Regions from separate parts of the Shewanella sp. ZOR0012 genome, predicted to be linked through region 2. Evidence: predicted binding sites of a transcription regulator. Region 2 holds the regulator's gene; the other holds the start of a gene.
What was found. The regulator MetJ, encoded in region 2, represses methionine synthesis genes. The targets are predictions, from matches to a motif close to TAGACGTCTAGACGTCTA.
Positions count from the first base shown of each region.

Region 1 (4,836 bases), 920 kb from region 2:
AACAAAGCCCAGTTTTCGCAAATTTTACAGATCCAAGGGCGCGATCGTCTCTACTTTGCGCGCTCTCGTGAGGAGTTACTCAAGGCTAGCGCCACCGCAAATCCGAAGGAAATCGGTAATACCGGATTTTGGGTAACGACCAACAACAATACTGCAAAAAAACGGACAATTTTAGCCGAGGCCTTGGTGCAATTGGGCTGTGATGCCCAAATTGCCAACGGCATTGCCGAACGCGTATAACGATTTATCGACGCAGCAATGATGCGGCGTTTCCATTTAATAACCGATTTTCCAGTAGGAGAGGATCAGGTGGCAATACATCAACGGGCAGGACAAACCGCGAGTCAGACGGATCTGGTGAATATTCCAAAGCTGATGAGCCATTATTACAGCATCAAACCCAATGTGGATGCTGCCGAGCAGCGTGTGACATTCGGGACCTCAGGCCATCGCGGAACTGCATTTCAAGGGAGCTTTAACCAAGACCATATTTGGGCGATTACCCAAGCCGTTGTCGATTATCGCCAATCGGTGAATATCGAAGGCCCGCTGTTTTTAGGTATCGATACCCACGCTTTATCTTATGCGGCTTATGTGTCAGCGATTGAAGTGTTAGCAGCCAATAAGGTGACAGTTCATATCCAGCAACATGATGGTTTTACGCCAACGCCTGTGGTGTCGCATGCGATTATTTGTGCAAATCGCGAGGCGGTACTGAGTGGTGCCGCGTTAAGCGATGGTTTGATTATTACGCCATCCCACAATCCACCGCAGGATGGTGGGATTAAATACAATCCACCCCATGGTGGCCCTGCTGAAGGTAATATCACTGCGTGGATTGAGTCCCGCGCTAATGATTACCTGCGCGCAGCGCTCAAGGGCGTTAATAAGCTCGCTTATGCAGATGCATTGGCTTCGGGTTATGTGCATGTCATTGATTTAATCACGCCCTATGTGACGGATTTAGACAATGTCGTCGATATGCATGCTATCGCTAAGGCTAAACTTAAGCTGGGTGTCGATCCATTAGGCGGCTCCGGTATTCATTATTGGGCACCGATTGCCAAGCACTATGGCATTGATATCACTTTAGTTAACGATAAGGTCGATCCAAGCTTCAGCTTTATGTCATTGGATAAGGACGGCAAGATCCGCATGGATTGCTCTTCTCCCTATGCGATGGCAGGTTTACTGGCCCATAAAGAATCCTTCGATTTATGTGTGGGTAACGATCCTGACTACGATAGACACGGCATCGTGTGTCCGGGCACCGGGCTGATGGACCCCAACCACTATTTAGCAGTAGCGATTGATTATCTGCTGACCCACAGACCAGAGTGGAGCGATAGCTTAGCCATTGGTAAGACATTGGTATCGAGCGCGCTTATCGATAAAATCTGTGCCTTCCATGGCAAAAAATTACTCGAAGTCCCCGTTGGCTTTAAGTGGTTTGTCGATGGATTAGCTGAGGCAACCATTGCCTTTGGCGGTGAGGAGAGTGCGGGCGCCGCGTTCCTGCGCCGTGATGGCACGACTTGGTGTACTGACAAGGACGGTTTTATTTTAGTGCTGCTCGCAGCCGAAATGCTTGCGGTCACAGGTAAAACGCCGGGGCAACGCCATCAAGAATTAGTGGCGCAATTTGGTCAAAGCTTCTACAAGCGTATCGACAGCCCAATTAGCCTTGAGAACAAAGCCAAATTTGCCAAGCTTAATGCCGAGACCTTAAACGCCACTACGCTGGCGGGTGAGAACATTGAGGCTGTATTGACCCATGCACCTGGCAATAATGCTTCAATTGGTGGCATTAAAGTGACCACGGCCAATGGTTGGTTTGCTGCGCGGCCATCGGGCACTGAGGCGTTATTCAAGATTTACGGTGAGAGCTTTATCAGTGAGCAACATCTTGCCGATATCATTAAGGACGCACAAGCCCTGATCGATAAGGCCCTCAGCGCCTGATTTAGCGTTTACGCATTCTTTTTACCGATAAAAAAACGCACTCATCGAAATCCTATGAGTGCGTTTTTATTTGCAGCGATTGTAAGGTCAAATTATTCAGGTTTGAGCTGAATCGCTAAGCCTAGTACTCGATATGGCAACTCGGTAAGTTATTCTTATCGATATAGTTTTGATGATATTCCTCTGCCACATGGAATTGCTGTAACGGCACAATCTCAGTGACGATATGACGCAATCCCCAACGACCTGAACGGGCAAAGGCCAGTTTTGAGGCTTCTGCCGCCGCTTTTTGCTCACGATCATGGAAGAAAATGGTACTGCGGTATTGAGTACCAATATCGCCGCCCTGCATATTGAGCGTGGTCGGGTTGTGGTTTTTCCAAAACACATCCAGTAACTCGTCGTAGCTGACAATCGCAGGGTCAAATTCTACTTGTACGACTTCGGCATGACCTGTCTTGCCTTTTTTGACTTCCTCATAGGTGGTCGCTTCATTATTGCCACCCATATAGCCGCAGGTCGCGTTGGTCACGCCGTTGACTTGTCTAAAGAAATACTCCACGCCCCAAAAACAGCCGGCACCAAAAGTTGCTAACGCCATGATAAATCCTGATAGAAGTCTAGATGGCTAAGAATTGTGATAAAACTCATGCCTAAAAGCAAGTGTGTCGACAAAATTAATCCTATGTCGACCAAATGCGGCTAAGATGCTGTTGTTTTGCCGCGAAATGCGCTTGTTTGACCAGAATGACAGAGTAACGGCCCAAAAACTTGTGTTAGTATGGATGCGCTTTTTAAGGCGGGTAGCGATAAGTGCAATGAAACAGGCAGTTATTGCCATCACTCCCGTCTTTAACACGCTATTATAAGGAGAATTCTGTGTTACAAGCTCTGTTAGATTCGAAGGATTTTCTCGCGCTGACCCTCGCTAATCCTGAAACCATCGGAGATGAGTTTAGTTTCGCCTTAGGGGAACATACTCGAGTCGAGGTGTGGGACACGGGCGTCATCGTTTTTGAGCCTGCACAAGCCCAAGGTAAGGATGTCATTCTCTCCTGCGGTGTCCACGGCAATGAAACCGCCCCCATCGAACTCTGCAATACCTTAATCAAACAGCTTCTCCAACAAAAAATCATCGCCAAACAACGCACGCTCTTTCTTATTGGTAACCCTTTAGCGATTAATAACGGCACTCGCATTATCGACGAGAACATGAATCGTCTCTTTAGTGGCGAGCATTCAAATCCTCCGGGATTAGTGAATCCTGAGCGGGTGCGGGCAAAAAAATTAGAAGCCTATGTTGACCGCTTCTTTAAGGGCGCAGCCGCAGGGCGCCAGCGAATTCACTACGATTTACACACGGCGATGCGGGCGTCTAAACACGAAAAGTTTGCGATTTATCCCTATCGTCCCGGCCGTGCTTACAGCGCCGAGCAAATCATGTTTTTAGCGGCCAGTGGCGTCGATACTGTGTTATTTCACCATGAGCCGACAACTACTTTTAGTTATTTTTCCTCCGAGCAATATGGCGCCGATGCCTTTACCATTGAATTAGGTAAGGTGTATCCCATGGGGCAAAACGATATGACGCGTTTTATTGCCGCCCAAGAGATGTTTATGCGTCTTATCACAGACAAACCCTTAGCGCTTGAGCCATTCTCAGCGGATAAGGTGAATCTGTATCAAGTGTGTCGGGTGATCAACAAACATTTTGATGATTTTGAATTTACCTTCGCGACCGATGTCGAAAATTTCCGAGCTTTCCCTAAAGGCTTTGTATTGGCCCGAGAGGGTGGGCAGGAAATTAAAGTCGAACAGGAATTTGAAGCGATTGTCTTCCCCAATGCTAAGGTGCCCATCGGCAATCGCACGGTGATTTGTCTGATCCCCTCAGTTGCGCCGAATGTTCGTTAAGTTTGTAAAGCAATATATACATGCAAACAGGGGATTAGTTGTCATTTGAACTGTGCCAACGGTTGATAGGTAGTTTACGTTAACGTAATGTTCATCCGGCATATTCGTATAAATTAGGCGCAGTGGTTCTTCTGCTGCGTAACGAGATAACAAGAGCACAATATGAGCAAAGCAACACTCAACACTGATACAGTGCACCGTGTCGGCTTCTTGGATAAGGCATCGCTTCACATTCCTATCCTTCGAATTCTACAAGCAGACGGCACTACCTATGAAACCGCGGTTTTGCCTGTAATAGATGAAGCCTTAGCCACCAAAATTTACGATACTTGCGTATTCACGCGGGTACTCGATGAACGTATGCTTGGCGCACAGCGTCAGGGACGGATCAGCTTCTATATGACCTGCACCGGTGAAGAAGCCGCGATCGTCGGTAGCGTGGCCGCACTTGATCAAGAAGATGTGATCCTCGCGCAATACCGTGAACATGCGGCGCTACGTTATCGCGGCTTTACCACTGAACAGTTTATGAACCAAATGTTCAGTAATGAGAAGGACTTAGGTAAAGGTCGCCAAATGCCAATCCACTATGGCAGCGCGGCGTTAAACTACCAAACCATTTCATCGCCATTGGCCACTCAAATTCCGCAAGCGACAGGTGTCGGTTATAGCCTGAAAATGCAGGGCAAACGTAATGTTGCTGTCTGTTATTTCGGTGAAGGCGCTGCATCTGAAGGCGATTTCCATGCCGGATTGAATATGGCGGCGGTGTTAAAATGCCCCGTGATTTTCTTCTGCCGTAACAATGGTTATGCCATTTCTACCCCAACGGAAGAGCAATTTGCCGGTAACGGTATTGCCAGTCGTGGCGTGGGTTACGGCATGCACACCATTCGTGTCGATGGCAATGATATGCTGGCGGTGTTGGCCGCAACGCAACAGGCGCGTGCCTATGCGATT
Region 1 covers NZ_JTLE01000094.1:874,121-878,956, reverse strand. The annotation lists gene seqA (replication initiation negative regulator SeqA) at 1-240, shown strand, start outside; gene pgm (phosphoglucomutase (alpha-D-glucose-1,6-bisphosphate-dependent)) at 310-1,962, shown strand; gene msrA (peptide-methionine (S)-S-oxide reductase MsrA) at 2,084-2,563, opposite strand; gene astE (succinylglutamate desuccinylase) at 2,842-3,876, shown strand; gene L976_RS05675 (thiamine pyrophosphate-dependent dehydrogenase E1 component subunit alpha) at 4,039-4,836, shown strand, end outside.
Region 1: the regulator MetJ is predicted to act here: its motif matches at 2,576-2,593, upstream of msrA (peptide-methionine (S)-S-oxide reductase MsrA).

Region 2 (4,836 bases):
ATGCTCTTGAGTAATTTTGCATCGTTGATTTTGTTTGGATCGGCGTTAAAGACCCCTTCAACGTCGGTCCAAATGGTCACGCGCTCAATGTCGGCAAGACTAGCAATTAAGCTGGCGCTAAAGTCAGAGCCATTGCGACCAAGCAGCAAGGTATCGCCACGCTCGTTTGCGCAGATAAAACCGGTGATCACTAGGCGCTCGTTAGGGTGGGCCGCCAGTAAGGCTTGCACTTTGGCGCGGGATTCTTGCACACGAATTTGCGGCACAGCGGCCTCATCGGCTACGAGAATCGAGCAGGCATCCACATGGCTTGCGGCCACGCCCGATTCACGCAGCAGCGCTGCCATCAGGCGTGCCGACCAACGCTCACCAAAACTCACCACATGGTTAATTTGGTAATCGTTGCGTACATCTAAAGATAATAGACTGATTAACTGGGCTTTATCCGTGGTTAAACGTTCACGTAAATCCCGCGCTTGCTCGTTAGATAACAGCTGCTCAATCAAGCCTTGCTGATAGCTGATAAGGACTTGTAATTCTTCTTGCCATAATTGGTTGCTGTCGCGCAGTGACAACAACTTATATAAAAAGTTAGTGGTTTTACCCGCGGCAGACACCACCACCAGATCATCACTGTGGCCATGGGTTAACAGAATATGGGCGACTCGGCGGTAACAATCGGCATCGGCTAAGCTGGAACCACCAAATTTATGTAAGTGACAACGTGCCATCTATTATTCCTCTACTGACAAGCCGCTACGGCGGCCAATCCTGCTTGAATATCTGCAACTAAGTCATCGGCATCTTCAATACCAACCGACAAACGTAATAGGGTGTCTTTAATGCCAGCTTCAAAACGCGCCTGCGGCTCCATCGCCCTGTGGGTCATGGTCGCGGGCACGGCTACGAGACTCTCAACGCCACCTAAACTCTCAGCCACGCTGAATAAACTTAACGCATCTAAAAAGGCGACCACTTCGGCCTCGCCGCCCTTAAGCTCAAAACTCAGCATAGCGCCAAAACCTTTTTGTTGCTTGGCGGCAATGGCATGACCGGGATGATCCGCAAGACCTGGGTAATACACTTTACTCACGACTGGGCTGTTACTCAGTAACTCCACAATCCGCTCGGCATTACTTTGGTGCTCACGAATGCGCACAGCTAAAGTACGCAGGCCGCGCAGGGTTTGATAACTGTCGAAGGCAGAACCTGTTAAGCCTAAGGTGTTCGACCACCAATGTAAGGTCTCACCAATTTGGGGATCTTTGGCGATCACCGCGCCGCCCACCACATCACTATGGCCATTAATGTATTTCGTGGTGGAGTGGATAACGATATCGGCGCCGAGCAATAGCGGTTGCTGCAAAATCGGCGACAGGAAAGTGTTGTCCACTATCACTAACGCGCCCACACCATGGCTTGCCTTCGCGATAGCCTCAATATCGACGACTCGCAGCAAAGGGTTAGATGGAGTTTCAATCCACACCATTTTAGGTTGCTGGGCAATCGCTTGCGCAAGCGCTTGGCCGTCGGTTTGATCCACCACCAGCAGTTTAAATTGGCCTTTTTTCGCGAGGTTGGTGAATAAACGGTAAGAGCCACCGTAACAATCGTGAGGCACCACCAGTAAATCATCGGGGCCCAGTAAAGTGGTCACTAAGGTAATGGCTGCCATGCCAGTGCAAGTCACCACACCGGTTGCGCCCTTTTCCAGCTTTGCTAAGGCATCGCCTAAAATACTGCGAGTTGGATTGCCGGAACGGCTGTAGTCAAATTCGCGCGGATTTTTATGACCATCGAAGGCGTAATTAGTCGATAGGTAAATTGGCGGCACCACGGCGCCATATTGAGTATCGCTTTCGATACCCTGACGAACGGCCAATGTGGCTAATTGACGCTCGGTCACTAATTTGCCTGCGGTCATCGGGAACTCCTAAGTTCGCAAAGAGATGTCTGGACGTCTAAATGTACCTAAGCCCAGTGGTATCGTCAATAGGCGTTAAGACGTTTAGACGTCTAAACATAAAGAAATCTGTTTGCAATCGCTAAGAAATAGTAGCAATAATTTGACTGTAATCTGTAAGGGTTTAAAATCTGCCCCGAATTTAGCGTTATAACAGGTGAGTCAATGACTGAATGGAATGGGGAATACATCAGCCCCTATGCTGAACATGGCAAGAAGAATGAACAAGTAAAGAAAATTACTGTGTCTATTCCGCTCAAAGTGCTAAAAGTCCTCACGGATGAACGTACGCGTCGTCAGGTCAACAACCTGCGCCACGCAACGAATAGCGAACTGTTGTGCGAAGCATTTTTGCATGCCTACACCGGCCAGCCTCTGCCTGATGATGCCGATCTGTCGAAAGAGTGCCCAGACAGCATCCCCGCTGAAGCGAAGCGGTTGATGGACGAAATGGGGATCGAGTGGGAAGATATGGAATAACGCTTAAGCGTCCATAATCCTGCCGTAACTAATTATTAGGGATCGTTAATGCTCATCAGGCGTGGTGGGTTAAAGTAACGATCCCTATTTTGTTTTGATGGAATCCTATGTTCTCCTTGATCGATCCACAAACGCTCGCTATTGCGTCTGTGATTGTGTTTTTAGGTGCCCTCACCCAGAGTCTGATTGGGTTTGGCTTAGCCGTGGTCGCCAGTCCGTTGCTGTATATCGTCGATCCCCAATTAGTGCCCGCCCCCGTGATTGTGATGGGATTTTCCATCGCGCTACTCACCCTATTGCGTGAACGCGGCCATTTAGAATTCAATGGCTTGCAATACGCGCTCATCGGTCGAGTGCCCGGTGGCTTTATCGGTGCCAGCCTGTTGCTGTTTGCGCCGCAGCCGATTCTTGGTTTAGCAATTGCCGCGATTGTGACGGTTGCCGTGGTGCTGAGCCTGTATAAATTCAGCCTGCCAGTGAATAAAGCGACGCTATTTGGCGCGGGAGTCGTCTCGGGGATCTTTGGCAATATCGCCGCCATTGGTGGCCCTCCGATGGCGATTTTATTGGCGGGTAAGGATGCTTCGCAGTTTCGCGCAGCGTTATCGGCCTTCTTTATCTTTAGTTCGACCATTGCCTTGGCGATTCTTGGGGTGACGGGCCTACTCGAAATCAAGCACTTTTGGCTGTCGCTAATGCTATTGCCCTCGGTCTTTTTAGGCTATCTCGTGGCGGGCAAACTGGTGGGAAATGTGGATAAACATAAGACCAAGATGGCGACCTTAGCCCTCTGCGCTATCAGCGCCTTAGTGCTCACGGTCAAATCAGTGATTGAGTTATTACCGCAATAACCTCCTGCCAATTGCAGTCAATCGCAGCCATAAAAAAGCACCGTTTAACGGTGCTTTTTGCTTGCAGGGATGCGTGTTGTAACCCATTTGAGTATCACTTAATCGCATTAAAGTAATACTCATATTTGTTGCGCTAGTTTGAATGCCATGGGTTAGAGCATTCGCTAACATCACTTAGCTCAGGTAACTTTGGCCTGCATACACAATAAAGTGTCTCAGGGCGAGCACGCCAGTTAAGCTGGCACAGGCCACCATAATCATTGCGCCCTTAGTGTGGCGAGTCGCTGCGGGAAGCAGCATAAACAGCAATGGCACACCAAAGCCAATCCCGACCACGCCAATCCAGAATACGCTTGCCCACACGCCAGAGGTGAGTGATGCCAGCGCCGCAGCCGCCGCTCCGCCCTTAAAGTACAAGGCGCAGAACAACATAAACAGGAACATGATTTCGATGGCCATCACTGGCAGCTCTAAGCCATGCATTTTAGCTAAGGTCTTGTCGTGGCTATCGGTTTTGAACATCACCAGCGCCAGCACCGCATTGGCCGCAGCGCCCGCTGATAAACCAGAAACCAAGAACAATGCAGGCAATACCGCAGTGTTTAGCATCGGATAGGCATTCATCGCCGAGATTAAGAAGCCAGTGTAAGCGCCCACACCAATGGCGAGAACAAACAATAGCACTTCAATCAGCTTTCTAAAGGGCATCAGCAGCTTAGCGATAGGCGCGAGGAAACCTAAGCCCCACTTTGGCAAATCGTCACGCAGTACTAAAATCGCGTAGGCAAATGCCAAGGGTGAGTAAGCCAGTAGCGCTAGTACCCCAATCGCCATAACGGACTGGAAGTTGTAGTTAATTAAAATCAGCCAAAAGTGGAAAGGCTTAGTTAAATCAAACACTAAACAAGCCAAGCCTAAGCTGATTGCCACAGGGCCAATAATTGCCGCGGCCTTGAGGATATTGCTCTCAACTTGCGTTTGTTCTTGATTAAACCAACGCAAACCAATGCCAATCAGCAAACTTCCGGCGGATAAACCCGCCATAAACAGATACACGGCGATGACCCAGTGCCAAGTGACGGGATCATATTGCGCCATATCGCCCCAAGTATTGTTCATAATCAAATCCCCCCTCTTTTGGTAGGAACGCGATATACCCTAGGTTTAGTGCCTAAATGGGTCTTATCTTGGTAAGTGATCTTAGTGTTGAGCAGTGTGGCCACTTCACTTTGTGGATCGTTAGCATCGCCAAACACCAAGGCATCGGTCGGGCACACAGTCACACAGGCTGGCTCTTCACCACGGGCCAAACGCGTGTCCTTACAGAAGTTACACTTGTCAGCCACTTTGGTTTCGGGATTCATAAAACGCACTTTGTACGGACACGCCGCCACGCAGTACATACAACCCACACACTTATCGCCGTGGATGGAGACAATGCCATCTTCGCCCACATAGGCCGCACCCGTTGGACACACCTTCACACAAGGCGCATCTTCACACTGCTGGCAAGACACTCTGTGGTACTTAAAGTGCAGATGG
Region 2 covers NZ_JTLE01000094.1:1,792,331-1,797,166, reverse strand. The annotation lists gene L976_RS09515 (bifunctional aspartate kinase/homoserine dehydrogenase II) at 1-731, opposite strand, end outside; gene metB (cystathionine gamma-synthase) at 743-1,906, opposite strand; gene metJ (met regulon transcriptional regulator MetJ) at 2,129-2,443, shown strand; gene L976_RS09500 (sulfite exporter TauE/SafE family protein) at 2,551-3,294, shown strand; gene nrfD (NrfD/PsrC family molybdoenzyme membrane anchor subunit) at 3,469-4,413, opposite strand; gene L976_RS09490 (4Fe-4S dicluster domain-containing protein) at 4,416-4,836, opposite strand, start outside.